DNA from 2 places in the Vagococcus sp. QWL-13 genome. Region 2 is predicted to be linked to the other one. Evidence: a T-box and tRNA genes for the amino acid it is inferred to sense, from the RefSeq annotation. Region 2 holds a T-box; the other holds one or more tRNA genes.
The links. A T-box is a leader RNA that pairs with one kind of tRNA and senses whether it is charged. The one in region 2 lies ahead of serS (serine--tRNA ligase), so its partner is inferred to be a tRNA-Ser.
Positions count from the first base shown of each region.

Region 1: it has a tRNA-Ser gene. The T-box ahead of serS (serine--tRNA ligase) is inferred to sense a tRNA for this amino acid. The anticodon was not compared.

Region 1 covers NZ_CM178746.1:1,232,501-1,248,018, reverse strand. Annotated here, with positions in the region: gene fucO (lactaldehyde reductase) at 1-718, opposite strand, end outside; gene AC4PHI_RS05750 (IS1182 family transposase) at 907-2,580, shown strand; tRNA gene AC4PHI_RS05745 (tRNA-Ser) at 2,970-3,059, opposite strand; gene AC4PHI_RS05740 (hypothetical protein) at 3,402-3,632, shown strand; gene AC4PHI_RS05735 (TraX family protein) at 3,960-4,781, shown strand; gene AC4PHI_RS05730 (DUF6366 family protein) at 5,080-5,271, shown strand; gene AC4PHI_RS05725 (xylulokinase) at 5,681-7,273, opposite strand; gene AC4PHI_RS05720 (FAD-dependent oxidoreductase) at 7,383-8,762, opposite strand; gene AC4PHI_RS05715 (hypothetical protein) at 8,766-9,275, opposite strand; gene AC4PHI_RS05710 (hydantoinase/oxoprolinase family protein) at 9,277-11,433, opposite strand; gene AC4PHI_RS05705 (hypothetical protein) at 11,449-12,735, opposite strand; gene AC4PHI_RS05700 (alcohol dehydrogenase catalytic domain-containing protein) at 12,803-13,885, opposite strand; gene AC4PHI_RS05695 (ROK family protein) at 14,083-15,183, shown strand; gene AC4PHI_RS05690 (response regulator transcription factor) at 15,247-15,518, opposite strand, start outside.
Region 2 covers NZ_CM178746.1:63,900-79,417, reverse strand. Annotated here, with positions in the region: rRNA gene AC4PHI_RS00370 (16S ribosomal RNA) at 1-103, opposite strand, end outside; gene AC4PHI_RS00365 (histidine phosphatase family protein) at 461-1,069, opposite strand; gene croR (response regulator transcription factor CroR) at 1,252-1,941, shown strand; gene AC4PHI_RS00355 (sensor histidine kinase) at 1,931-3,097, shown strand; gene AC4PHI_RS00350 (D-alanyl-D-alanine carboxypeptidase family protein) at 3,114-4,430, shown strand; T-box leader at 4,484-4,692, shown strand; gene serS (serine--tRNA ligase) at 4,748-6,022, shown strand; gene ald (alanine dehydrogenase) at 6,068-7,180, opposite strand; gene guaB (IMP dehydrogenase) at 7,337-8,824, opposite strand; gene AC4PHI_RS00330 (DUF1129 domain-containing protein) at 9,060-9,749, opposite strand; gene ychF (redox-regulated ATPase YchF) at 9,801-10,901, opposite strand; gene AC4PHI_RS00320 (DUF951 domain-containing protein) at 11,010-11,198, opposite strand; gene AC4PHI_RS00315 (ParB/RepB/Spo0J family partition protein) at 11,217-12,110, opposite strand; gene AC4PHI_RS00310 (ParA family protein) at 12,103-12,864, opposite strand; gene rsmG (16S rRNA (guanine(527)-N(7))-methyltransferase RsmG) at 12,968-13,687, opposite strand; gene AC4PHI_RS00300 (HdeD family acid-resistance protein) at 13,995-14,513, opposite strand; gene AC4PHI_RS00295 (glycoside hydrolase family 31 protein) at 14,612-15,518, opposite strand, start outside.

The DNA.
Region 1 (15,518 bases), 1.2 Mb from region 2:
CTCTTCCAGTGAGGTCTCCATTGACAGAATCTCTCAAAGAGCGTGCGATAATCTCAATCGCCTTGATGTGAAGCATGTCTGACATTTCCCAAGCACCTTTAGTTATGTAGCCTTCGATTGCATGGGTCAAAGCATCCATCCCTGTGGCTGCTGCTAAATCTTTTGGCATACCCAACATCATTTCACTGTCCACAAACGCAACAATTGGAATATCATGAACATCTACACACACGAATTTACGTTTTTTTACTTCATCTGTAATAACATAGTTGATAGTGACTTCTGCCGCAGTACCAGATGTAGTAGGTACTGCCAAAAGTGGAACAGAAGGATTTTTTGTAGGTGCAACTCCTTCGAGACTGACGATATCATCGAATTCTGGATTCGCAACAACGATTCCGATGGCTTTGGCAGTATCTATCGGCGAGCCTCCGCCAATTGCTAAAATATAATCTGCTCCTGATATTTTATAAGCATCTATTCCCTCTTTAACAACGCTTACAGTTGGATTAGGAACAGTTTTATCAAAAATTTCATAAGACAAGTCATTATCACTTAATAATTGGGTAATTTTTTTTACCAATCTTGCTTTAACCAGTCCTTCATCTGTCACAATAAAAGCTTTTTTAAATCCTCGTGCCTCTACTTCTTCTGGAATATGAGCGATTGCTCCAGCCCCAAAGTAAGAGGTTTCATTTAAAATCATTCGGTTTGCCATATTTAATAACTTCCTTTCATGTGAATAAAATCACTTATGTTTTTATAAAAAGAGGTTGACCCATAAGTCCTCATTCAATGCAAAAAGGAACGAAATCTTTTTATGATTTTGTTCCTTTTTTTAGCGATAAAAATAGCACTTCCTTGTATAATTAAAGTACCAACCATAACCAAAAGGGAGTGCTATCTATGTACAAAGATTATAACATGAATCAAGTCACTTTATCACTAGATTTAGAAATTTATTTGGAAAAGGGTGACATCGCTTTTGCAATCAATGAACTTGTAGAAAGCATGCCAGAAAAAGCCTTCTCGGTTTTTGACCATCAGATGGGTGCAACCTCTTATCATCCTAAAATGATGTTGAAGTTGATTTTGTGCGGTTACACGCAGTCTGTTTTTTCTGGCAGAAGAATTGAAGCGCTAGCTAAAGACAGTATTCGCGCTCGCTGGCTGACACAATCCCAGCAACCCAATTTTAGAACGATTAATCGGTTTCGTGTACATCCTCAGATGCAAGTGTTATTAGAAGAATGCTTTATTCAATTCCGAAACCTTTTGGTTTCCCAGAATCTTATCGAAACAGATGCCATCTTTATTGACGGTACTAAGTTAGAAGCCAATGCCAATAAATACACATTTGTCTGGAAAAAAAGCATTGAAAAGTATGAAGCTAAGTTGACAGAGAAATCAAAAGAGATTTATCAACAACTCGTGAAGGAAACCATCATTCCTTCTATTTGTGATGAAGACAAAGACCTTTCAGACAAAGAGTTTTCAAAAATCATCACGGCATTAGAAACAAGTGTAGAAAATTTGACTCAAGAAATTGAGACCTCTGACTGCGCTAAAAAACGAAAACAACTACGCTCTCAACGAAAGGCACCTAAACAAGCCTTGAAGCAATTCTCTGATTTTAAAGAACGTCAGTCACGGTATGTCCGTCAAAAAGCTATTTTAGGTGAGAGAAATAGTTACTCCAAAACAGATCACGATGCCACTTTTATGAGAATGAAAGAGGATCATATGCGCAATGGGCAACTAAAAGCAGGTTACAATGTCCAAATTGCGACCAATCAACAATATGTCCTAGCTTATGACATCTTTCCGAATCCTACGGATACGAGAACTTTAGTTCCTTTTTTACGGACCATAGAAAATACCTATTTTGATTTACCCGACTATATTGTGGCAGATGCCGGTTATGGTAGTGAAGAAAACTATGAAACTATTGTGGATGGCTTTGAAAAAACACCTTTGATAACCTATGGGATGTACCGCAAAGAGAAAAAGAGAAGTTTTAAAAAGAATCGTTTTAATCCTTTGAATTGGCGGTATGATGAGTTAAGAGATACCTATTTATGTCCCATTGACCGTGAGGTCCCGTTTAAACGTTATGCCAATCGTATAGATAACTATGGCTACCAACGACAATTAAAAATATACGAATGTCTTTCTTGTGAAAACTGCCCAGTTCGTTCTCAATGTACCAAAGCGAAGTCGGGTCGTAATAGAATGATTCAAAAAAACGGCAATTGGGACTATTTTAAAGCTTACGTTCAGACACTTCTGAAAGACGAACGAACAGGCAAATTATATGGTCAAAGAAAAATAGACGTAGAACCAGCCTTCGGAAATCTGAAGGCTAATTTAGGCTTCACTCGATTTTCAGTAAGAGGTAAAGATAAGGTGAGAAACGAATTAGGTTTTGCATTTATGGCGGTTAATCTGAGAAAGTTAACTGCCTATCAGCGGAAGAACCTCTTAAATAAACAAAAAAATAAGGGAACCAAAATCTTTTTATTGATTTTGGTTCCCTTTTTACTATTTTTGAGACTTATGGGTCAGCCTCCTTTATTCTAACATAGATAATCTTCTCTTGGTACTATGCCAAAAGCTTTTGCCAAGTCATGCAAATTCTGATCGGTGATGGTGATATTCACACTTTACAATTTTTAAAGATAATTATTTAAATTTGCTAAAGTTCAACACAACACTTTTTAACTTGTTCATGTAGTCATTCACTTTAATTTTAATTATTGTTTTCTTATATTCCAATGTTGAGATTGTAATATTATGAAAATACTAGCGTTTCCATTTGTTTAAAAAGATACTTGGAGATTATTCTTTTTAATCTCTCTGGTTATTCATAATGTAGGGTGAAATTTGCTAAATCCAAAACAAAAAAGTTAATAAACGTCTAGACGATATTGATCGTGCGAGAGTTTAAACAACTTTTTGATATAATAAAATGGAAAGTAAGGGATTTGAACCCTTGCGCCGGTTGCCCGACCTAACGGTTTTCGAGACCGTCCCCTTCAGCCAAACTTGGGTAACTTTCCATATTAACAACGATAAAATTATAAACTGAAACATTAACACCATTTGGGAATTCATTTAAAGTAAATAATAAGCAATATCTGGATTAGGTAGTACTTGATTATTATAATCCCTCCATGTTAAGAAAACAATTATTTTTTATCTTGAAATATCTATTTCGATGATTATACTAGCATGACAGTCCAGTACAAATACATCTCAGCTACTAAATTAAATCATTGTAGAATCTTTATCCAATTTTCAAATACAAATAAATTCATTCAAACACGGAGCGTACCTCGTCCGCAACTTTTAGCTCATTTCAATTCTTTTTGGTATAATTTTACTGAAAGCGAGGTGGTAAAATGGCTCTTATTAAACTATTGAAAATGACTGACAACTCCACAAAGGAAATTGATGATGTCACAAAGGTAATCATTAGAAATTCCCAAGGCAGTATCGAAATCATAGACGCAATTGATATGCTGGATTACCTGAACGACCCGGAGGTGAAAAGTATTTCTGTTCATCACAAGAATGGAACAATTAGTAAATTTTCGATGGATGTCTGGAAAATAACTACCATTAAAAATTAAAACTAACAAAATTTTAACTTTGCTTAAAGCACAGGCAATGTTGTCCATTATTTACCACGACAACAAGGCCTGTTTTTAATTTTTTTGACTTTCTTTGGTTCAAATAAAACGGCTTATTCTCCATGATTTCTTAGACATCAATATTGTTCGTAGCTTGTTGTCCTACCTAACAATTTCACTAATTATGAAACATAGTTTATAAAAAAGTCTAGGTTGTCAGCAATTAATAACTTTTCTTAGCATTTATATGACAATCTTGTAACTTGCTAAACAAAATAATATCACTTAAAATGAACATCGTGATTTTTTTAAGAAAGGAAATTTAAAATGATTAAAAATAAAATCGGGCTCACTGGCAACCAAATTAAAATTATCGGGATTATCCTGATGACCTTGAATCACTTAAGTATTTTGCTCTTCGGCGTCATAGAAAAATACCCTATGCTTGAGCTGGTCGCCAGTATTGCTGGCCCTTCAGTAGGACTTACATTCATCTTTTTAAGCGTTGAAGGGTATTATTATACAAGAAATAAAAAAGGATATTTGCGTAATCTTTTAATAGGATTTTGGATCGTAGAGTTGGCAAAGTTTTTGATGATTACTTTCCTTCCATTAAGTCAAGCCATGCAAGAAATGATGTTTTTTAACATTTTTGGTGGGATTTTCCAAGCTGTTCTCTCCATGTATTTGTTTGATTGTCTGAGAGCTTCTTGGTTCGAAAAAAATTGGTTGAAAGTTTTCGGTTTCAGTTCAGCACTTCTGCTTGTTTTAACATCGTCATTCAGTTTTATGGTGATTATTAATTTTTCACCTGAACTAGCTATGATTCTTAATAGCATTTTACCAATCATTGTTGAAGGGGCTCCAGTCTTTCCGATATTTGGGTTGCTATTATATATCACAAGAAATAAAAAATGGATGCAAGCATTAATCGCTGCTCTTGTTATCTTGCCCACTTCATTACCGGACTTGATCAACAACGGTATCAGCGGAGGTTACTGGCCTGCTTTACTGTTTTTTGTCTTCTTTTTCTTGTACAATGGTCAGAGGGGAGAAGGGCCTAATAAGTATTTCTTCTACACCTACTACCCTGCTCATATCGTATTATTTATTTTTTTGAATACTTTTGTAATTTCCAAAATGTTCTAGTCGGAAATTTTTATAGGGTAGAATACTTTCACAAGAACTGGTTTTGGATTTCAAATCAGTCTTACGATTTTTCTGGTCACCAGTGTATCCTGCAAAACAAAAACATCCCTGATCATCTTATGTTGAACAGGGATGTTATTTATTCTTCTATACGATTGTTAAAATTTATCTGACTTTTTCTGACTGATCCAACAACATGATTTGATTCCCACTTCGCCGGACACTAAAAAGTCAGGCAACTCATTGCGGTCAACCACATATGCTATAATGTACTTAACATCAGAGGAGGCGCTGAGTAATGAAAAGGAAAGAGAATCCTGAAGAAAAAAGAAGGAAGCTGATCACAAAAGAGCAAAGAAAGAATCCTTTAGGAACCTTAAAAGATGCTCATGATCAATCGAAAATTGGAGATTTTAGAAGCGGAAGCTGGAAAACAACCCTGGTTATCATCATCATTCTCTTAATAATTGCCTACTTCTTAGTTAGATGAAATAGCTGTCATGATATAAAATAATCCTTAGCAATTTCAACAGCTGCCATGTCAAAAAGCCTTTTTTACATTTTTATTATGTTATATATGTACCTTCCTCAATAAGTATATTTTTTTGGGTTTTAGTCTCTAAAAAGAAGCCATATGAAAGTCATTTGAGATTTTATTTTCCAGATATTTAATCAAACAGACTTTTCAGACTGGATGATTTTCTCTGACAAGTTTGATTTGAAGAATAAATTTTTATGATTAATTAAAGCAAATTGTTGATAAGATTTTCAATATAAAATTTCCATCTTTAAAGATATTTTCTACGAATCCCAACAGCCGTGCTCTTATTCAATCTCTATCATTTAATTTTAATAACCTCCTCTATAATGAAAAGCTCATCACAGAGGAGGTTATTCTTTTATTTAAAATCTTCAACAGCTTGCCGTTCTGTCGTAAGTGCAGCAATAAAATGACCGTAATATCGGTCAAATCCCAGCATGTCTTCTTTCGCTGGAAGAACCTTTTCACTAAGCTCTTTCGAAAATACATGGTCATTCAGATACTCTGCAAGTGAAATTTTTTGATTAATATAGGACGCAAGCAAGGCAATCCCCCACGCTCCACCCTCACTGGCTGTTGCCATCACAGCAACCGGTGTTTTCAAGGCACCTGAAAGCAGAGGCTGTACCACTCCTTTTTTCTTAAACATCCCTCCGTGGCCGACAAATTGATCGATTTCCACACCTTCATTACTCAAAATTTCAATTCCTTTTCTGACAGTACAAAAAGCAGAAAGTAAATGAGAACGCATAAAGTTAGCCAAGTTGAAATTAGCATTTGGCAAACGTACTAAAAGCGGTCTGCCCTCATTTAGTTCAAAGATATTTTCACCTGCGTAAAATCCATAACTTAAAATACCGCCGCAGTCCGAATCACCTAGCATAGCTTCAGCAAATAAAATATCATATAGCTGACTTTTCTCCACACTGATACCACAACGTTCCTGCATTTCAGCAAACAGTTCCACCCAAGCATCGATTTCTGATGAGCAATTATTAGCATGAATCATCGCCACACTCTCGCCGCTAGGTGTCGTTACATGATCAATTTCAGGGTACCAGTTACTTAGCTCTTTTTCCAAAACATTCATGGAAAAAATCGACGTTCCAACTGAAATATTTCCCGTACGGACCGCAACACTGTTAGTGGCCACCATTCCTGTACCGGCATCTCCTTCCGGCGGACAAAACGGGATACCTGAAACCAAGCGGCCTGTCTGGTCCAAAAGCTTGCTGCCTTCGGGCGTTAACGTTCCCGCTTGAGTTCCCGCCGTCAATACTTTAGGAAATATATGTCGGTGTGTCGTCTCCAATCCTTTTTGTTTCAATAAAGAGTCAAAACTATCAACCATTGTCTGATGGTAATCTTTGATTTCTGAATCAATCGGAAACATTCCCGAGGCATCTCCAACGCCTAAAACTTTTTCACCAGTCAACTGCCAGTGAACATAACCTGATAAGGTGGTTAAATAATCTACTTTCCCCACATGAGATTCTTGATTCAAAACAGCTTGGTAAAAATGAGCCACGCTCCATCTCTGGGGAATATTAAATTGGAATAAGTTGCTCAGCTCATGACTCGCCTGTTCAGTTGTCGAATTGCGCCATGTTCTAAAAGGAACCAACAGCTCCCCTTTTTCATCAAAAGCCATGTAACCATGCATCATCCCGCTGACGCCGATAGATGCTAAGCTGGTGATAGTTGTGTCATATTTTTTTTCAACATCTTCAACCAAACGGCGATAACAGGTTTGTACGCCTTGCCACACTTTTTCTAATGCATAAGTCCAATGACCGTCAATCAGCTCATTTTCCCATAAAAAACTGCCTTGTCCCACAACTTTAAAATTTGAATCAATCAGTGCTGCTTTGATTCGAGTGGAACCTAATTCGATTCCCAATACTCCACGACCAGCTTCAATTTCACCTTTTATCCTTTGTTTATTTTCCATTGTCAACTGCTCCTTAGTGATTTTACAAAAAAACTAACCAAACTTAGCAAAATAATCTAGGTTGGTTAGTTCTTACAAAAATACGATGTTTAAAAAGTGACCAAAATCTTTACTTTATTTCTAAGATTGCACCATTTTTGAGAAGTTTTTCGCGGACAACAGCAACATCCACTTCTTTTGGTGCAATTTTTTGTTTTGAAGCCATTGCTGCTCCAGTCCCTGCGCCTTCACCCACAGCCATACAAGTCGGCATCACACGGGAAGAACCAAAGACGACTGGATCCACACTGATACATCTGCCGCTGTACATTAAATTAGAGATATCACGACTGACAGTAGCACCGTAAGTAATGCCGTAAGGATCGGCCAATGATTTAATAATGGTCGAATCCCCAGACCCACTATGGATATCAATGATGTAGGACCCTAGAGCAATCGTATCTTCCGGTACAACTGCATTCACCGCATCTTCTTCTACAATCATCTGTTCACCGATAAAGCGGCGTGTTTCTCTTATGCCCAAGAAAGGTGCAATGGAAGAAAGATAAATATCTTGGAAACCTGGCACGTGTTCTTTCAACATGTCGATCAATGGTAGAATCTGCAAATGAGAGTCAATTTCTCCACGGCTTAAATCTGCCACATTTGTTCCGTCAAAATTTAAAATCCGAATACAGTTTAAAGCAATGTACCCGTCCTTAGGCAAGTTGATATAAATAATCGTGTCTCGGTCAATTGGGCACTTACCTTCTGCACGCAGTCTGGTAATCGTTTTTCTTAAGCCCACCATGACATGATTTGGACTGGCACTTAGGAACTCCGGAGTATAGCCGGGACGAATTTTCATTGAGTCTCCATGAACTAATTCATCTGGATTTTCTTTTAAATAATCCATGAACTGATCAATATCAAAACCGCCTACTGTAAACATCAATGTCGGAGGCTGTGTCTCTCCGTTTGCATACTGGCCTTGTTCAAATTCCGCTCCTGCCATATATGCAACATCCCCATCACCGGTCGCATCCACATAAACATCAGCGATGATTTCAGTTTCTTGACCTTTTCCTTTAACTATTACTGAGGTAATTTCTCCGTCTTCTACATTTGTCTCAATAATTTCTGAATGAAGAAGCAAATTAACGCCATATTCTTTTACCTTTTCAAAAAGGACGATTTTCATCAGATTAGGATCGACTACTGTGGTTGAGTTATGCAGGGGACATTCGCGATGGCCAAAACTGCCGTCTAATTCAATTAAACGGTCCACAATTTCTTGTGCCAGACCACCTGTAACTGTACGCCCTTGTGCATCCAGGAAAGCAAGCAGCGGTAAACCAATTGTCATGTTTCCGCCGATAAACCCCTGACGGTCAACCAATAAAGTTTCTGCTCCTTCTTTTGCAGAAGCAATTGCTGCTCCAATCCCGCCAGAACCTGCTCCCAACACCACAACATCTGTTTTTATTACATTTCGTTTCGATTTATTCATCTTTTAATCTCTCCATTTATTTTGAATTTGATAGGCAAAATCATTTGCTGCCAATTCTGATAGTTGAATCAAACTGCTGCTTTTTTTAAAAGGTCCCCACTTTATTGTTTCAAGCTGATAATACTCACGATAATTGATTGGCTGTTCTTGCTCAAGAATATGATATAACTCATGCAACAATATAAAGGATGGTACATCCTGAGTAAACGCCAAGTTCAATGAATCAATATTTTCTTGATACAAAAACAATTCTTTAGACTTTGGTTGATACTCACCGTAAACTGTTGTCCCACCATAACTCCGACTGGATTTTTTTATCAGACGAATGTTTCTTTCTAAAAAACAAGTCATCACATCCGCCGGATTGTCAATCATCTTTATTTTTTTTCTCACCTGAGAACTTATCTGATGGGCAGCATCTAAAATTTTAGGAATCTCTGTTGAAGGTATTTTATCAAACAAGATATCTCTTCGCAGCTGTTCCCATTGAAAAGTTTTAAAGGCTTTGTCCATCTTAACCTCTTTGGTTCTCGGCAGTCAGAGTACAAATGACGATCAGCTCAGGATTACCGGTCATCCCTTTCAACTCTGCATCAGCCAAAGCTAAAATTTGTCCAGCATCTTTCATTCCCGATAAGTCGATAATTCGCGGACCGTTTAAAATAAAGATATTTGGGATTTCAGCACCGCCATCACCGTAAACGATATTTTCATTGATTAGTTTTTCAAGGGTGTTTTTCCACTGGGAAGCCTGAGTGGTCACAACTTTTCCGTTCATCCGCTGCAAACGGATAACACCGTCCACATCCACCACCCGGACAGGATAATTAGTCTTTTTAAAAAATAAAAATTGTTTTGTTTCGATTTGGGTCGTCGCCACAGTATAGTACTCATTTTTTGCTGCGATTTTGATTTTACTTACAGGTTGTTTTGTATTTTCTGCGACTAATTCGATGATTTCTTGTTCTGATTTTTTCAAACTGCCTAGTGTTTTAGAACGCAATTCTGTTGCTCCTGTGGCAATTGCCCGCAGTTTATTTTGTTGCGTATCAATTTCCACCAATACCTCGATAGATTCTTCCGTTGCACCTGAGTTGATTGCTAGTTGAATTGCCTCTTTACGGATTTCCATGATGTCTTGTTCGCTTGGATTTGTCACCGTACGCTCGACCATATCTCTAACCATCGCCAAAGCAACACCAATTGGTGAAATAACTGAAGCATTTTCAGCTACCTTGCTTTCCACTCCCAAGACTTCCCCTAGATGTCCTACAACAGCTGACGCACCGCCACCCCCTCCAACAAGGGTAATCGCATCGTGTTCCAAACCATAATCCTTCATGATTTTTTTAACTACTTCGCCATTCCGTTTAGCAGACAAATCCAGTGCATGCCTAGCAGTTTCTTCAACAGTCATTCCCATATTTTTCGCTAAAGGTTCCCAGGCTTTTTTTGCTGCTTCAACGTTTCCGCGAGCGTAGTCCCCTTCTCCGATATAGCCGCAAATATTGGCAGCACCTGTTAAGGTCAGTGCAAATTTTTTGCCATTGGCACATTGGATATAGCCGTAAGTTGGATCTCCCGGCAAAGGTGAAACTTCTTTAAACACCGGCTGATCGATTTCTTCTGTTTCGGCAAACACTTCATACTTTAAATTAGCGATATGGGCACTTCTCGGTCCAACATCTACTACTTTTCCATTCTGAGTTTTCAGCATACTGCCGCCGCCTATCCCCACAGTTCTCACGTCTAAAGAACTTAAATAGGTTTTGTGCCCGCCGATTGACGCATATTTTAATACAACATTTCCGTCTTTCACACAAGAAATATCTGTACTTGTTCCTCCCACTTCTAAAAAGATACCGTCTGTCAATTTTTCATACATCAAGGCTCCGGCAACACCTGCCGACGGACCTGACAAAATTGTCAGTATCGGACGAGTTCTGACCTCATCAATGGTCATGACACCCCCATCACAACGCATAATCATCAAAGGAGAAGTGATACGCGCTTTTTTTATACTGTCTTCTGTCATGTCGGCTGTTTCAATCATACGGGGTAAAATACTAGCATTAACTACTGCTGTACGTGTCCTAACCTTCAAACCATACAGTTTCGAAACGTCATGACCTGTTGTTGTTGGAAAGCCTTGCGACTCTGCTACATCTGCGATAAGCAGTTCATTTTCCGGATTGTCGACACTAAACGCTTCCGTTGCCACAACGGAGGTGATGTCTTCTTTTCTAAATTGATCCAGTGCGGCATGAATTTGTTTTTCCAGCGGCTCTTTGCTGTTTAGAAACTGATTGCTTGTTTTCAAAAATTTATCTTCAGCAATTTCGATTTTCCCCATATTGGTATCAATCTTTGCCTTTAAGCCTTCTATACCGTTTCCAACTGTGACAATACCAACTGGGGAAACATCTCCCTCCAGCAGAGCATTTGTTGCTTGTGTCGTCCCATGGGCTATGAAGCTGACTTCTTCTGCTGAAATCCGATGTTCTTCCATTAATTTTTTTAAGGACTGAACGATTCCTTCACTAACACCATACTCAGAATCATGAGTAGTAGGTACTTTAACTTGTCCTACTAACTCGAATGTTTCATAATTTACTGCGACAGCATCAGTGAACGTGCCACCAACGTCAATTCCTACTCGATACTTTGCCATCTTCTCACCTCAAAGTTATTTGAAATATATAAATGTTAAAATTATGACTGATACAATCGTTAAAATCCAATTAGGCAATTGAATTTTATTCGTTAAAGAAACAGGGTCCATTCCCACATAATTTGCTGTCCAAACTACTTGCGTGGACGTTGGACAAGATTGAGTCGGCCATCTGAATGCAGCATAAAACACTGCTGACAAGGCTGCCACGGGAACCACATTAATCGCCAACATACTTGCAGCCAGCCCTGCTCCCAAACCCTGAAGATTGAAAGGTCCGCGGTACAGGCCTAAAGGACTTAACAGACACACCATAACAATCAGACCAACTGCAGTTGTCGGTGTAATAGCTTTCATAAATGGATTGATAACTGCTTGAGTTGTCGGTGCTGTAACAGCATTGATAATCATACCGATGCCAAACATTAACGTCGCTGTCGGTGCGCCATCTCTAAAACCTTCATAACAACTTTCCACCAAGAGATTGATATTTCTCGACCAGCTTCCGTGATAGGTAAAGATTACTGCCCAAACAATCCCCATGATAAAGACGGACAATGCTGGAAGTTTAAAGACCAGCATCATTACAATAACTGCGATTGGTGTCATACAGGCTAAAAAACCACGGATACCTTTTAGTTGATCTTCCGGTCTGCTGTTTAATTGAACAGAAAACGCAGAGCTGAGACCATATTTTCTGAAACCATAAAGTAAATAGAGAACTGCAAAAAGCAAACTCAGCACTGCTAAAACAATGGCTGCAGGATTGATCACACTATTTTCAACTCCAGTAATACTTGTAATTAAAGAAACATTGGCTGGGTTCAGCACATATCCTGCCGTCATAGCAATCAAGAAAGAATTGGCGGCAATTTCCCCGGGTATCCCAACTGAAAGTAAGATAGGCAAAACCACTGCACCTACCATTGCAACGGCTCCAGTACCATACAATGTGGTAAACATGATAAAAGTTACAAATAAAAGCAACGAGGCAATCACAAACGGTTTATCACCGCCAAGTTCGGCAGCTTTTTTTATCAAAGTTCTGGTGACACCTGTCCGGTTAAGCAATTGGGAGAGCCAGCAACTAAAAAGAATAGCGACATAAGTACTAGCAAGACGTACAACTCCGCCTTCTATTACGAAAGTAAAAATACCTTCATCTCCGATGGCTGGCAAGCCAACGGCGACACTGATTAGTACCGACATAATCGGTAACGCCAGTAAAGCTGGAATTTTTTTCAACATCATTAACACTGCCATTAAAATAAAAATAGCAACAATTAGTATTCCAATAATCATAGATTGCAACTCCTCTATTCCACATTTTAATTTTCACCTTATTTTAAAAAGCTTTAACCCAAAATAATCAATGATCAAAAGTAATTGCTACTTTAAAGTCTCCGTCTTTTCCAGTTGCTTTTTCAAAAGCTTCTTCCCACTGATCAAGGCTGTAAGTTTTAGTGACAACACCTTCTGTTTTTAATTTACCGTTTTCAATATGTTCGATTACAAATGGATAGCAGTAAGGAGATAGGTGGGCGCCTAATAAATCAAGTTCTTTGCCGTCACCAATGATACTCCAGTCAACTGTGGTTTCTTCACCAAAAACACTGAATTCGACGAATGTTCCTAGTTTGCGAATCATCTGTAGTCCCTGAGAAACACTTGAAGAATGTCCTGTAGCTTCTATGTAAATATCACAGCCATAGCCGTCAGTCAGCTCTTTGATAATCGAAACAACATCTTCTTTAGCTGGATTTAAAACAATGTCAGCACCGAATTCTTTGGCTTTTTCCAAGCGATTGTCTACTAAGTCCAAAACAACAAGTTTATACGGATTTTTCATGCGGGCATAAGTAATCATCCCTAAACCTAAAGTTCCCGCCCCTGAAATAACTACCACGTCTTCATTGGTGATATTAGCACGGTCTACCGCATGTTTTGAACAAGCGTAAGGTTCAATCAACAACGCTGACTCTAAAGGAATGTTTTTCGGTACTTGATGCAGTAACGCAGTTTTCGGAAATAAAACGTATTCTGCCATCCCGCCATTATTATCTTTTTGGAATCCTAAAGTGGCGTGAGGTTCGCACATCCAGTAACGTCCGCTTGTACAGAATTTACATTCTCCGCAAGGAACAATTTGTTCGCCAATGACTCGATCACCGACTGAGAAATCACTTACATTTCCACCTTTTTCAACAATAGTCCCTAAAAATTCATGACCGGGGGTAAATGGCGGGTTCACCCACATTGGCTGATTGCTGTCTCCCCAAAATCTTGAAGCGCCATCAAAACATTTTAAGTCACCGGCACAAATGCCGCATCCTTCTGTTTTGATTAAAACTTCATCAGGTCCGCACGTTGGAACTGGATAAGCTTCTTCCAATTTGTAATCTCCTACGCCATATGCAACGAGCGCTTTCATTGTTTCAGGTAATTTTGACATTCTTGCTTCCTCCTAAATATTTTATAATTTCATCTTAAACGTTCTCTATAGTTTTGTCAACACCTTTTATAAAACAACTTTATAAAAGATATTAAATAAAATCTTTTATAAAATAAACTAATTTTATTTGAATTTTTTGAGGAAACAAGGCATAATTGGAATATAGATTTTTACCAACACTTAAAAGGAGAATTATTGTGAAAAAAAACACAAATAAACGGATTATATTTAATTACATCCGTGAAAATAAATTTGCAACACGTCAAGACTTACAATTTAATCTAGGCTTTAGCTTGCCAACTATTCATCTCTACATCAACGAACTTTTAGAAGAAAAGTTAATCATTGAGTCAGGCATTGAAAAAAATACGGGCGGTCGTAACTCCAAACGTTATTCCCTTAATGCTGATTTTAAATTTGCCATTGGGGTTGATATCACGCAAAACCATATTACTGTTGTTTTAATCAATTTACTTGGCAAAATCATTGATGTCATACGGATAAGAGAAAAATTTGTGCAAACAGACGGCTACTCTCAAATTCTTGGTAACTTAACTCAAGAAATCATTGATAAAAATAATTTAACACCTGCACAAGTTTTGGGATGTGGACTCGGCCTGCCAGCACTAACTAACGAAAAAAATAATGAGATTATCTACGGTGAAATTTTAAAGTTAAAAGACCTTGACCTTGCCACATTTACTAAATATATTCCCGTAAATTCTTTATTGTATAATGATGCTAATGCTGCCGGCTATGCAGAGACGTTCACTAATTTTCCGAATAGCGCAACTTTTTATTTAATGCTCAGTAATAATGTCGGTGGATCTGTCTTGATTAATGGGGAAGTTTATACGGGTAATACTTTAAAAAGCGGTGAAGTGGGTCATTTTACATTGTACCCTGACGGCGAACAATGTTACTGTGGTCTAAAGGGATGCACAGATCCTTACCTGTCTGCCACCGTTCTTTCAAATCTGACAGAAGGAAATTTGCAGAAATTTTTCGAAGATTTGCCCGATTCTCTAGAACTACAAACTATTTGGCAAAAATACTGCCATGACTTAGTCTTAACTATCCATAACTTGCGGATGCTTTTTGACAGCGACATTATTCTGGGGGGATATGTGGGGGCTTATATGGAGCCTTATATCGAAGGTATTAATAAAAAGTTGGAACAGTATAATACCTTTGGTGATAAAATTGATTTTGTTAAACCATGTGCGTATAAGGAAGAAGCCATTGCTACTGGATCCGCTTTGCCTTTTGTCAATAATTTTTTAGATGAGGTCCAGTAAAAATCAGTAAAAAAATCGAGAGAGGATTTATTCTCTCTCGATTTTTTGCTTTTTTATCTCCTATCAAACCGACTCATATCTTTCTTTATCGTAAGTATCCCTGAACTCCTTAGGTGTCATACCGTTTAACTTTTTAAACATTTTTGAAAAATAATTCGTATTATTGAAACCTGTCTTCTGAGCAATCTCATTGATAGTATAAGAAGTATGTAAAAGCAAATCCTGTGCTTTTTTTATCCGGATTTGATTTAAATACTGGTTGAAACTAAGTTCTGTTTCTTTTTTAAAAACTTGTCCTAGATAAACGGCATTCATATATAATTCTTCGGCAACTG
Region 2 (15,518 bases):
TCTTTCGATGGAGCAAGCTCCGGTGAAAGAAAAAGCGTTCGACTTGCATGTATTAGGCACGCCGCCAGCGTTCGTCCTGAGCCAGGATCAAACTCTCAATAAAAGTATGATTACATCTTGCGATGTTTAGCTCATTAAATATTTTGCTAGCGAATTGACTTCACTAAATTTAGTATGGTTTTACTAGAAGTAAAACCCCCTACACATTTGGTTCGTCTTATTCATTGTTCAGTTTTCAAAGGTCTACATGACAGCCGCAAAAGCTGTCGGTTGCCTTGTTGCGACAACTTCTAAATATTAGCATCATTAGTTGAGTATGTCAACTACTTTTGTTAACTTTTTTAAAAATTTTTTCGCAAGACTGTTCTGTCTTTCATTTAGACAGCTTCTGAATTATATCCCATATAGAAATGAAAAGTCAACAGTTAAATTTAATTTTTATAAATATTTTTTATTTTCTTTAATGTCTGTTGAATTCAAGCACTTCTATCTCCTTTTGAAGCACTTTGATTGTAGAAATACTTGCATTTTCTACCAAACCTTCTTTTCGCAAGTCTGCTAATGGAAAGCCGGCTAACGAGCGGACTAGACTCGTGATAGTAATCCCGTGGGAGGTCACCAAAAGATTTTCCGCTCCCTGATTGTCGTCTATGATAGTGAATAATGCTTTGCTTGCTCGTTCTATCAATTCTGGGTAAGTTTCTCCACTGTGCACAACTGGATTGTATCGTTGAGGACATGTCCTTAAATTAATATATTCTTTTTCTTTTTTTATTTCCGCCACATAACGGCCTTCCCATGTCCCGAAATACAGTTCTCTGAAACCTTTGTTTGGAATAGGCACCAAATCATTACGTTTGTTTTCTTCTATAATATATTCCGCAGTGTTGAATGCCCGCTGCTGGTCACTGGAATAGACACGATCGAAAGTTGTGTCTCTCAGCATTTTCCCCGCCATACGTGCTTGTTGAATCCCTTTTTCCGTCAAAGGGGAGTCAACTTTTCCGCCCTGCATTCTTCCGATAGAATTGTACTCCGTCTGCCCATGTCTGACAAAATAAATTTTCACAATTAACCCCTCTTTTCCTTTTCAAGCTTCACGCTCTCTATACTATTATTACCCAAAAAAGGGATTTACTCAAACATTTTAAAATTTTCGTTTAATTCCTTCAAATTAATCTGATATTCCAACAAAGTTTGTTACAATGGTAAGAAGAAATCCAACGATGAAGGAAGATGGAGGAAACAGTCATGAAGATATTAGTTGTAGATGATGATAAAGAAATTGTAGAACTGCTGAGTATTTACATTAAAAATGAAGGCTATGATGTGGTCAAAGCTTACGATGGAAAAGAAGCAATGACAAAAGTCATTACGAATCCTGATATCGATTTAATGATTTTAGACATTATGATGCCTAAAATGGACGGCATGGCAGTGGTCAAAGAATTGCGCAAGGAGTCCCAAATTCCTATCATCATGCTGACGGCAAAAATAACCGATATGGATAAAATCCAAGGACTTGTCGCCGGAGCGGATGATTATGTCACAAAGCCTTTTAATCCTCTTGAAGTGATGGCCCGAATCAAATCTTTATTAAGAAGAACACACATGCAAATCACAACGGATACTCCGGATATTTTAGAAGTGGGACCCTTAATCATAAAAAAAGATTCCCATGAGGTGATGACAGAAAACGGTGTCGATATCCAATTAACTGCTTTAGAGTTTGGGATTTTGCACCTTTTAGCCAGTCACCCTAACCGGGTCTTCAGTGCGGAAGAAATTTTCGAACGGGTCTGGCAGCAGGAGAGTCTGGTGTCAGCCAAAACGGTGATGGTTCATGTCAGCCATCTGCGAGACAAAATCGAAACAGCCACCGGCGGAGAAAAAGTCATTGAAACGGTTTGGGGAGTGGGCTATAAAATAAATGAAAACTAATAGACAGCAGGCGACCAGAATCCGTTTGACGTCAAAAGAAAAAAGCGAGCTGGTCCTTGAAGCCATCGTCACAATTATTTTGCTCATCCTGCTAAACATTGCTATTTTGGCTGTCAGCCGCCTGATTATTGACGGCAGCCAGGATTTGACGGATATTATCTATGGGTTTAAAGAAGTCTTATTTGAGAAATTTCTTAATACGGCAGTCTACTCTTTAGGAAAAGTGGCAATGTTTTTTTTAATCATCATTGATATCTTCGTCTTGTTGTGGCGGTTGGTGCGGCGTTACCGGCAAATGCAGCTGCGTCACATCATCACAGAGCTTCACTATATCGCAGACGGTAATTACGATCACAGAATTCCTTTCAAACTGAAAGGGGATCTTGGCAAAGTGGTTTCCAGCGTGAACGGCCTGGTCAATAGCACGGTCAAGGCCATGGAAGAAGAGCGGAGAATCGAAAAATCAAAGGATGAACTGATTACTAACATCAGCCATGACATCCGGACACCTCTGACTTCTATTATCGGTTATTTAGGATTAATCGAAGAAGGACGTTACCAGTCGGAAGCCGAATTGCTTCGTTACACTAATACTGCTTATTCAAAAGCCAAACAAATGAAAATTTTAGTAGATGATTTATTCGAATATACAAAAGTCCGGCAGAAAAATACCCAGCTGAATATTATTACCTTCGATCTTCATCAGTTGATGGAACAACTGGTTATTGACTTCGAATTAGAAGCAGAGAAGAAGGAAATGACCATCGATGTAATTTGTACTCCCACGCCTTTCATCATGGAGGGAGATACGGAAAAATTAGTCCGGGTATTCAACAATTTGATTATAAACGCGTTTAAGTATGGACGAGATGGGGATCAAATTATTCTGATGGCTGAGAAAATAGGCTCCGAAGCGGTTATCACTGTTAAAAATAACGGTTCTACCATCCCCCAAGAAGCGCTGAATCTAGTTTTTGAGCGTTTTTACCGTGTGGAATCTTCTCGTTCCCAGGAAACCGGAGGCACAGGTTTAGGTTTAGCGATTACACAAAGCATTATTGTTTTACATGGCGGCTATATTTATGTAAAATCAGATAATGGCTGGACTTCATTCGTTATTCATTTGCCTATTGAAAGCCCCGCCGATAATAGCTGAACAGAAGGAGATTTTCATGAAAAAGCGGCACTCTGTCCAATCGATATTAATTTTTAGCTTATTGTTTCTTTTGTTTTTTTTCATCCCGCAAACAGCTGAGGCTTCGGAAGACGACACGGGGTTTTCAGTGGATGCTTCTGCGGCAATTGCCATCGATGCAGACACAGGAAATATTTTTTATGCACACAATGCTGATGAAGCACTGCCCATTGCTTCGACCACAAAACTGCTGACCATGTACTTGATCTTGGAGGCCATCGACAACGGCAGTTTATCCTGGGATGAAGAAATCGTCATTTCACAGCACTTGGAAGAATTAAGCCATAATATTACTTTATCCAATGTTTTTTTATTTGAAAATTACCCGTACACTGTGAGAGATTTGTTCATTGCAACTGAAAAAGTTTCCGCTAATGCAGCGGCAGTAGCTCTAGCAGAAAAAATAGCCGGCAGCGAACCAGCTTTTGTGGAATTGATGCGGGCAAAATTAGACTCTTGGGGTATCAAAAGCGGCTATATCATTTCCGCTTCCGGTATCAACAACGATGATGCTTTAGGTAAAATTTTCCCGGGCAGTCAACCCGGAGAGGAAAACTTGATGTCTGCTAAAGATTTAGCCATTGTTGCTTTTCATTTGTTAAACGACTTTCCAGAAGTTTTAGAATATACGTCAAAAAAATCTGACATTTTTGCGGCGGGCACTGAATTTGAAACCATTTTGGTGGGAACCAACCAGCTGCTTGAAGGGCAAAAATTTCATAAAGAAGGGGTCGATGGACTGAAAACCGGCACCACTGATCTGGCCGGCACTTGTTTTGTCGGCACCATTGCCAAAAACGACCGGCGGATAATCACAGTCATTCTTAATGTGGAAACTTTTGAAGAAGATACCGGGAAACGTTTCACCGAAACCGCCCGCTTGATGGATCATGCACTGGATGACTGGGAATACAGTTTGCTTTATGCTAAAGATTCGCCGATTTCTTCTGTTGGCGATGTCCCAGTCAAAAACGGCAGACAGGACACGGTGTCATTGAGATTAGAGAATGATATTTTTGCGTGGGTCAACAAAGCCCAGCCTGACGAATTAGCCGTCCGCTTTGAACTTGACCCGTCAAGCACTGACATTGATGGGAGTTTACAGGCTCCTATCGAAGAAGGCGAACTTATCGGCACTCTCTTGATCGAAAGTCCCAGTCATTCCCTAGACACTGTTTTTTTACCTGATCAAACATTGACTGCTGAAGTATACGCGGACCGTACCATCGAACTGCTCCCTTGGTATCTCAAAGTCTGGCAATCAATACAAAATTTTTTTGAAAATCTCTTTTGACAAGATTTGACAAGATTCCGAGCCTTCGCTATACTTTAAACATCAGAAATAAGAACTCTTTGCGAGAATAGTACTGTTTTGTTTTTTTCAAGAGAATTAGCGGCTGGTGAAAGCTAATAGAAAACAAGCAAGAATCCGCCTCGCTAAAAAGAAAGTGAAGAAATAATTCATTTCGGCGTTGGCCGTTATCCAACATGACAAGTGCAGTATCAAGATACTGAATTTGGGTGGTACCGCGAATTAATTGCAGTTCGTCCCAAGAGCCGAGGCTCTTAGGGCGGACTTTTTATTTTTAAATTTTTTAAGGAGGAACAGCCATGTTAGATATAAAAAACATTCGCAACAATTTTGAGGAAGTCAAGAAAAAACTGAAAACCAGAGGAGTCGATCCGCAACAGCTGGATGACTATTTGGCGTTAGATAAACAGCGGCGCCAACTAATCGTTGAAACAGAAGAAAAAAAGAAAAACCGTAACAAAGTATCACAAGAAATCGCACAACTAAAAAAACAAAAAGAAGATGCCCAAGAAAAAATCAAAGAGATGCAACTAGTAGGAGAAGAAATCAAAACGCTTGATGATTCTCTTCATCAAGTTGATGAAAAAATCCAGGCCATTGCTTCCGGCTTGCCAAACCTTCCCCATGACAGTGTCCCTGTTGGGGAAGACGAGGATGCAAACATGGAAGTACGCCGTTGGGGCGAGCCGAAACAATTCGATTTTGACATCAAAGCTCACTGGGATTTAGGTGAGGATCTGGATATTTTAGATTTTGAAAGAGGGGCAAAAGTTTCCGGGAGCCGTTTCCTTTATTACAAAGGCCTTGGTGCCCGTTTAGAGCGCGCCTTAATCAATTTTATGATCGATATCCATGTCGGCGAGCACGGATACACAGAATTGCTGACGCCGAATTTAGTGAACAGTGCATCAATGTACGGCACAGGACAATTTCCAAAATTCACTGAAGATGTTTTCCAAATTGAAGGAGAGGACCTGACATTAATCCCTACTTCTGAGGTCCCTTTGACTAATTATTATCGCGGAGAAATCATCCCAGGCGAACTTCTGCCTCAATACTTTACTGCTTTCAGCCCGTGTTACCGTTCCGAGGCAGGCAGTGCCGGAAGAGACACCCGTGGATTGATTCGTCTCCATCAATTCAACAAAGTGGAGATGGTGAAATTCACTGACCAAGAATCTTCTTATGATGAATTGGAAAAGATGACACAAAATGCCGAGACAATCTTGCAAAGATTGAATCTGCCTTACCGTGTCCTTGCCTTATCCACTGGAGATATGGGCTTCTCAGCTGCCAAAACATATGATTTGGAAGTTTGGGTCCCAAGCCAAAATATGTATCGTGAAATCAGCTCTTGCTCTAACTGTACTGATTTTCAAGCCCGGCGCAGTAAGATTCGCTACCGTGATAGTGAAGGCAATTTAAAATTGGCACACACTTTAAATGGTTCTGGACTTGCGGTCGGCCGTACGGTTGTCGGTATTTTAGAAAATTATCAAAATGAAGACGGCAGTATCACGATTCCTGAAGCACTGGTCCCATATATGGGCGGTGTCACTAAAATAACTAAATAAGCGAAAACAAAAGGTCGAGAAGAAAAAATCCATCTCGACCTTTTGTTATATCAATTCAGTTAAATGCGTATAGTTTCTGCCTTGATCCTCCGCTACTTCCTTGATGGTCAAAATCCCATCAAGCATATTCACACCTTTGTAAATCGCAGGATTATCTTTTGCCGCCTGGACAACGCCTTTATTCGCAATTTCCAAAGCATAAGGCAGTGTGCTGTTCGTCAATGCCAATGTTGACGTACGAGGAACTGCCCCCGGCATGTTAGGCACTGCATAGTGGATTACCCCGTGTTTCAAGTAAGTCGGCCGGTCATGAGAACCTATCTTGTCAGTCGTTTCAAAAACTCCCCCTTGGTCGACTGCAATGTCGACTACCACTGACCCAGGCCGCATGCTCTTTATCATCTCTTCTGAAACAAGTCTCGGTGCCCGGCGTCCGGGAACTAAAACTGCCCCAATGACCAAATCTGATTCTGTCACCGCTTTTTGAATCGTATATGGATTAGATATCAGCGTTTGAATGCTGTTGCCGAAAATATTTTCCAGTTCAGCCAAGCGGGCAGGATTGATATCTAAAATCGTCACTCTCGCCCCTAAACCGATGGCGACTTTTGCAGCGTTCAATCCGGAAACACCCCCGCCGATGATTGCAACTTTCCCGCGTTCCACTCCCGGGACCCCTGCCAGAAGAATGCCTGAACCTCCGTTGGTTTTTTGCAAATATTGTGTTCCTATTTGAGTGGCCATCCGTCCCGCTACTTCTGACATTGGTGTCAAAAGAGGAAGACTGCCATTTTTTAATTGCACGGTTTCATAAGCCACAGCGGTCACTTGCCTTGCCATCAATTCCCCAGTTAAATCAACAGCCGGTGCCAAATGCAAATAAGTAAACAATATCAAACCTTTTCTTAAATAGTCGTATTCTTTCACATCTGGTTCTTTGACTTTTATTACCATTTCGGATTCCCAAACACTTGGCACGTTTTCAGTCACTGTTGCTCCTGCCTGACGGTACTCCTCATCAGAAAAACCTGACTCCAACCCCGCATTGTTTTCAACTAGCACTTCATGTCCTGCTTTAATCAGTGTCATTGCTCCGGCAGGTGTTACTGCCACCCGGTCTTCGTTATTTTTAATCTCTCTAGGCACACCTATTTTCATGTTTTTTGCTTCCTTTCTAAAAAAATCAGCATCTTACCTTATAGTTATACTACAAAAATCGTCCCATGACTATCATTGTGAGGGTATTTTTCTCATCATTTTTTCATCAAAAAGCCCTTGAAAGCCGACAAACGGCTTTCAAGGGCTTTTAAAATTTTATTGGCTTTCGATTGAGTAGTTCGGTGCTTCTTTAGTGATTTGAATATCATGAGGGTGAGATTCTCTCAATCCGGCACCGCTCATCTGAATAAATTGCGCATTATCACGCAGCTGCGCCAAGTCGGCTGCGCCCACATAGCCCATACCGGCTCTTAAACCGCCAACCATTTGAAAGACGATGTCTGCAATAGAGCCTTTGTAAGCCACACGGCCTTCAATACCTTCGGGAACCAATTTATTGGCTTCGTTTGTTCCTCCTTGGAAGTAACGGTCGCTGGAACCTTTTTCCATCGCAGCCAGAGAACCCATCCCGCGATAAGCTTTGAAACGTCTCCCTTGGAAAATTTCGAATTCTCCTGGAGATTCATCCGTCCCAGCCAGCATACTGCCCAGCATAACCACGTGACCCCCTGCAGCTAAAGCCTTAACGATATCTCCTGAGAATTTGATACCGCCGTCAGCAATAATGGTCTTGCCATATTTTCTGGCAATTGAGGCTGCATCATAAATCGCAGTCAGTTGAGGCACGCCCACACCAGCTACCACACGGGTCGTACAAATCGAACCAGGTCCGATTCCTACCTTGACCACGTCTGCTCCCGCTTCATACAATGCTTTCGTTCCTTCAGCAGTTGCCACATTCCCTACAATCAATGTAGCTTCAGGGAAATGATCGCGGATCTCTCTGATTTTCCGCAATACTCCTGCACTGTGTCCGTGAGCAGTGTCGATGACGATGGCGTCTGCTCCTGCTTTTAATAGAGCTGTCGCCCGTTCAAACGTGTCACTTGTCACACCTACAGCTGCCGCTGCCAGCAGACGGCCGTGTTCATCTTTTGCGGCGTAAGGAAATTCAATCACCTTCTCGATATCCTTGATTGTGATCAATCCGCTTAAACGATACTCATCATCCACGATCGGGAGTTTTTCTATTTTATATTTTTGCAGTGTTTTCTCTGCATCCTTTAATGAAGTTCCCACAGGTGCCGTCACTAGATTTTCTTTTGTCATCACTTCATCAATGTCTACACTGTAATCTGTAATAAATCGCAAGTCACGATTAGTTAAAATACCCACGAGCTTCCGGTTATCTAAAGTGTCTACTATTGGGACTCCGCTGATACGGTAGCGGGACATCAGTTCCTCGGCCTCTTTCACCGTATGATCCGGAGTTAAGAAAAACGGATCAATGATCACGCCGCTTTCTGAACGCTTCACCTTACGTACTTCATCGGCTTGAGCATCAATCGACATATTTTTATGAATGACACCCAGACCGCCTTGACGTGCCATGGCAATGGCCATTTTACTTTCAGTCACAGTGTCCATACTGGCACTCATAAAAGGGATATTCAGATGCAGATTTTTGGCCAATTTGATTTTAAGATCTACTTCATTTGGTAGCACATGACTTTCTGCAGGAACCAATAAAACATCATCAAAAGTATAACCCTTTTTTACAAACTTTGTTTCCCAATTAGACATTATTGTTCGCCACTCCCTAACTTGTTTTTTATCTATTAAAGTACCAAATCCAGCCTCATAAGTCAATGAATCAACGATTTTCTCATCACCTTTTAAACAAACTCATTTCCTGTCTGCAGATTTTTTGGCTGTTCATTAACCCTGAAAAAAATCAACATCAAACTTTCGGCGATTAATGACTAGTTCATTCTCAAAAAAAAAGACACCAACTCAACAAAAGTTAGTGTCAAAATAATCAGCGGCTAAACAAGCTGCCGGTGATATTGAATTTTTTCCTGATGTACCAGCGTACCAGAAACGCTCCGCCCCCGACAATCACGTAGATGACCGGATCAAGAATAGGGTTGAGTTGGAGAGGAATAAAGACTGTTCCCATAAATACAACCATCCACCCCAGTGTAATCCCTGCCATCAGCAACATTGATTTTATTATGCCCGGTTTTTTAGCGTTAGCATCTGCTGTGCCATTGGAATGATAGACATACTTGCCGATCAAATAGAACGCTGCTCCACCGGAAAAGGAACCCATAATCAATGTAGTTATCCCATATTGCTGAGCACCATCCGTTTTGCTGATCAACGGCATCACACCTGAAATCAGCCCTAGAAAACCTAATAACATTAGGGAATTATCTAACCATAATTCTTTGAAATGCATTTTTTTTGCAGGTTCAGGTGCCGCCAAGATATACTCTGTTCTTTCCGATACCGTTCCAAATAGTTGTCTTGCTGTTTGTCCAGTTCTTTGCCCTTCTACCAACAAGGGCAGCATCTCAGCTAAAGCAGCAACTTTTTTCTCTTCTGTTAAATTTGCCAGATTAAGTGCTTTTTTCAAATCAAAAATATACTGTTGATTTTTTTTGGTCAGCTGTTCTTCTAACTCTCGATTTTGCTTCACAAGTTCTCTTAATTCTTGTGTCTCCAAAGAAATCCCTCCACAAATGACAGACTTGTATTTTCATACCGGATAAAACTATTATACATTAAATCGGAACAACATGATATCGCCGTCTTGAACGACGTATTCTTTTCCTTCTAAACGCACGCGACCAGCCTCTTTCGCTGCCAGCATATTGCCGTATTTTTTTAAATCTTCGAAAGAAACGGTCTCGGCACGGATAAACCCTTTTTCAAAATCAGTATGGATAATGCCGGCACACTGGGGCGCCTTCATTCCTTTTTTAAATGTCCATGCCCGGACTTCTTGTTCGCCGGCGGTAAAATAGGTTGCATAGCCTAACAAATCATAAGACGCACGAATCAGCTGATCCAGACCAGATTCTTCAATGCCCAAGGCTTCTAAAAATTCGCCCCGGTCTTCAGTATCCAACTCGGCAATTTCTTCTTCTGCGCTGGCACAGACGATGATCACTTTCGCTTTTTCTGATGCTGCAATTTCTTTGACCACTTGCACATGCTGATTGCTGTCCGGGTCGGAAACATCTTCTTCTGCAACATTAGCCACATATAAAACCGGTTTGGAAGTTAGTAAAAACATTCCTTTTACAATCGGCGCTTCATCATCCGTCCATTCCAGGGAGCGGACCGGACTGCCGGACTCCAGTGCCGGTTTGATTTTTTCCAAAACGGCCAACTCAGCCACAGCTTCTTTGTCCTTCGTTTTTGCTACCTTTGCCACCCGGCTGTAACGCTTCTCTACTGATTCCAGATCGGCCAGGACTAATTCTAAATTGATGGTTTCTATATCTGATCGAGGATCAACTTGTCCATCAACATGAGTGATGTTTTCATCATCGAAACAACGCACCACATGACAAATGGCATCCACCTGACGGATGTGACTTAAAAACTGATTGCCCAGTCCTTCGCCCTTGCTTGCTCCTTTAACAATTCCTGCAATATCAGTAAATTCAAACGTGGCCGGAACGGTCTTTTTAGGCTTGACTAATTTTGTCAGCTCTTCTAAACGGCCGTCTGGGACTTCCACCATCCCCACATTCGGATCGATTGTGGCAAAAGGATAATTGGCAGCTTCCACTCCTGCTTTTGTTATCGCATTAAAAAGAGTCGATTTTCCAACGTTCGGCAAACCAACTATTCCAGCGGTTAATGACATAAAACTTCACTCTTTCATCTTTAATTTGGCAAGATAAAAGGAGAGTCACGGCTCTCCCTTTCCTCTTATAGGTCCGATATCCTTGATTTTTTTTAAAAATCTAACAGATCATTTTTCTTCTTTTTTTACTAACACACGCTTCATCTTTTTTTCAAATTCACGGCGGGGCATCATCACTATATGCCGGCATTTTTCACAGCGGATTTTGATATCCATGCCCATACGGATGATTTCCCAACTGTTTGTCTGACAAGCATGAGGTTTTTTCATTTCTACGATATCCCCTAAACCGTACATACAGCTTTCCTCCCTCGTTTATTCATCAAAGGATATTTCTAAAATATCCAAAATCCTTGTCAAATCGTCTTTTGACAAGTATTCAATCTCGATTTTTCCCTTGCCGCCTTTTTCCTGAATGTTGACTGATGTGCCAAACTTGTCCATCAGACGTTCTTCACTTTCGGAAATATAATACGGCTTGATAACTTTTCTAGTAATCACCGTCTTGGTCTTGGGTTTACCGTCGTCACTGTTTAAATCATTGACTAGTTTTTCCAATTGCCGGACTGTCAAATGCTCGTCCATGACTTTATTTGCAATCGGAACGATTTGACGTTCATCTTTTAATCCTAACAATGTACGGGCGATACCCATGGAAATTTTCTCGTCTTGCAATAACTCTTTAACGGCTTCCGGCAGGGAAAGCAAGCGAAGATAGTTGGCAATGTAAGGCCGACTTTTCCCTAATTTTTCTGCCAGGTCCGACTGGGTCAAATCTAAATTGGTCATCAGCATCTCGTAGGCTTCTGCTTCTTCCAAAGCGTTTAAGTCTTCTCTTTGCAAGTTTTCCAACACAGCTATTTGCATCATCGCTGCTTCATCAAATTCACGGACGATCGCCGGAATCGTTTCTTTCTTTGCTATTTTGGACGCCCTGAATCTTCTCTCTCCAGCAATTATCTCGTAGCCTTTCACATCAGACTTACGAACGATGATAGGCTGAAAGACGCCTGACTGTTCAATGGAGCTGGCAAGTTCCTTCAACCCTTCTTCATCAAAGGTTTTACGAGGCTGATAAGGATTGGGGCGCAACTCTGAAAGCTTGATTTCTACAATCTGCTCTTTTTGCACATCTACTTCTTCAAAATTAGAAAAGTCCTGAAATAAAGCATCTATTCCCCGACCTAAACCTTTACTGTTTTTACTCATGAGCTAACACTTCCTTTGCTAAGGCAAGATACGTTTCAGCACCACGGGAACGAAGGTCATAGTCGATGATAGGCAATCCATGACTAGGAGCTTCAGATAATCTGACATTTCTTGGGATAATAGTATCATATACTCGTTCTCTAAAATATTTACGAACTTCTTCCACTACTTCTGAACCCAAATTTGTACGTGCATCATACATTGTCAGCAGTACCCCTTCGATTCGCAAGTCTGGATTGAAATGTTTTTGAACTAACCTGATCGTGTTCAACAACTGACTTAACCCCTCTAGGGCATAGTACTCGCACTGGACAGGAATCAAAATCGAATCACTCACAGTAAAGGCATTAATCGTCAAATGTCCTAGAGATGGTGGACAGTCTATCAAAATATAATCGTACTCTTCACGAATATCCTTCAAGGCTGTTTTTAACCGAGATTCTCTGGCCATCATCGGAGTAAGCTCAATTTCTGCTCCTGCCAACTGGATGGTTGCAGGCACAACATCTAGATTGTCTCTAGTTGTCGGATGGACGACATTTTCAACAGGTTCTTCATTTACCAAAACATCGTAAATATCCTTGCTGACATCAGATTTTCTGATACCCATCCCGCTCGTTGCATTTCCTTGAGCATCTATATCTATAATCAGCACTCTCTTACCATAATATGCAAGACATGCACCCAGATTTACTGTTGTTGTTGTTTTCCCAACGCCACCTTTTTGATTAGCCACTGAGATAATCCGTGCCATAGTCTTTCCTCCGATTCTTCTCACACTTAATTTATCTTTTCCGCCTCTACGTCAACGTTCCTATTATAGCATAAGTTTTTCAATATTTCTTTATAATCCTTCATTAAACTAGGGGCTGTTTGTTAGGCGTTCCCGGCTTTCTAGGATACTTCTTCGGTGTCTCTTTTTTCTTTTGAATCACCACTAGATTACGTGTATCTTCTGCCCCGGGAAGCACCACTTCGATTTCCTCGATAAATTTCCCCCCAAGTAAACTAAGGGCTTTACGTGCCTCCGTGATTTCCTCTTCACTCTTCATCGCTTTCAAAGCGACAAAATATCCCTCTTTCTTTACCAGAGGCAGACATAATTCCGCCAGTACATTCAGTCGGGCAACGGCTCGGGCAGTGACCAGATCGAAAGACTCGCGAAATTCTTTGTTTTTTCCAAAAGTTTCCGCGCGGTCATGGTATAAAAACACATCAGATAAATTCAGTTTCTCCACAAGTTCTGCCAGAAATTTTATCCGTTTATTTAAAGAGTCCACAATCGTCACCTTTAATTCGGGGAAAGCAATTTTTAACGGAATGCTGGGAAATCCTGCTCCTGCACCCACATCGCAAAGACTCAGCTTTTCATGAAAAGCCTCCTTGGCAGAAACCAGCATCAGCGAATCAAAAAAATGTTTTAAATACACTTCTTGTTTTTCGGTAATAGCCGTCAGGTTGATTTTTTTATTCCAATCCACTAGCAAATCAAAATAAAGTTCGTATTGCCGCATTTGCTCGTCAGTCAAAGCAATGCCGTAATCTTTCAGTTTTCTTTGAAACTCTTCAGGTGTCATAGTAATCCTCTTTCGCTAGTTATTTTGTCTTAACTTTATCTTATCCTTACGCCAAGTTCAATAGTAGAGACAGAATATCTTTCATTCATTTTCAGTTAAATTGTGAGATTGTTATTTTATAGGTATCATAACAAAATTTTAAAAAAATGTTAGTTATTTGCATTTCTCGGAAGAAAAATTTTAGTTTTTAAAGTATGCAATACAAAAATCAGCAAATCAAATAAAACTGCACAAACTCTCCATTAAAAGAGTCCATGCAGTTTCAGATAGTGCCTTTCTCTTTAGTAAAACACTTGCCAGCCTAGTTTCAAAATGCCGCCACGATATAATTGATACCAGTAATCATGAAATAAAAACCAACTAAAAAAGCTAAAGTAAAGGCGGAAACCAAAGGATTAAACATCAATACAAATCCTAAAATAATTCCTATTATATTTGCAGCTACTGTAAACCAATAAAATGGTTTGCTGATTAGTTTAAAAACTTTTGCTACAGACAATTCTCCCACAGAATCTGCAATGAACCACACCGCAAAAAAATAAGGAAGCAAAGAGACACTAACACCAATATTGAATAATAAAAGTACCCCCATAATCAAATCCAAAACACCAAGGACAATCAAAATTTTTGATTTATATCCAATGTAAGTCTTCATTTTGTTCCTGATGATCAGTTCAAAAATCCCCTTTGATATTGCGGTCACACCAAACACCACTACTACTGCAATCAAGCTTCCTTCCGGATTACCAAAAGACATCAACGAAACAAGGATAAATAGAATGCCGATGATCAAGTAACCCCAATTAAAGTCATTTTCTCTCCCCATCATTCTCAGCTCCTTCTTCTTATACCTCTATTCTATCTCTTTTAAGACTTTTTGTTAAAAAATAGCTTTTATAAATTATAATTGTCCCTATAATAATACTATTTACTATCTTTGTATTCCTCCTGCAAGTAAATAATTTCAAATAAACGATCACTAAGCTCCGGTTCTAATTTATTCAGTATGGACATTTTTTTAGTAAATGATGTTTCTTCATTTAGTTCTGTCCACAACTGATTTTTAAGATTGTATTCTATTTCGGCTCTATCAAGACATTCAAATAACCATTCACTATGGAGTGGAGAAACAGCCATATCCCTATTGAATGCGATTTCTTGCTCCCTATTTTCCAATAGAATATCATCTTCATTCATATGATGGAAACAGATACGGTGTTGACGATTCTTTGGAAAAATTTCAGTGTCTCCTGAAATACTCAATTTTATTTTGTGTTTTTCCCAATTCAAATCGATACGAGTCTTTGCCCGTTTATCCTCAGCATCTTCTATTAATTCAAAAGTATTTGATGCTCCAGGGAAAATATGCCAATCAATTGTTTCAGGTAAATCTGTCCCTGTTAAATTTGGCTGAGAATCCAAAGGCAAAATTCCACCTTCTTTTACAAAAACAGGCATATCTTCTGTTTTTCTGTATACATTAATCTGAGTCTGTCCTGCATACTTTGCATTTGTGAAGAAATCATACCATGTCCCTTCTGGTAACCATACATCGACTTTTGCTGTTTTGAATACCGTGTTTGTTTTTTCTGTAATGGGAGCAATCATTAATTCTGTACCAAAAAAATATTGATTTGATACATGGTAGCTACTTTCTTCCATAGGATAATGATAATACATAGGTGTTATTAATGGGATTCCTTCTTCGTGAGTTTTTACATTCATAGTATACAAATATGGCAGTAACTCATGTCGTAGATGCAAAAAACGTTTCATTATATCACAAGTTTTACTAGAATATCGCCATGGTTCTTTTCCACTAAACAAACTC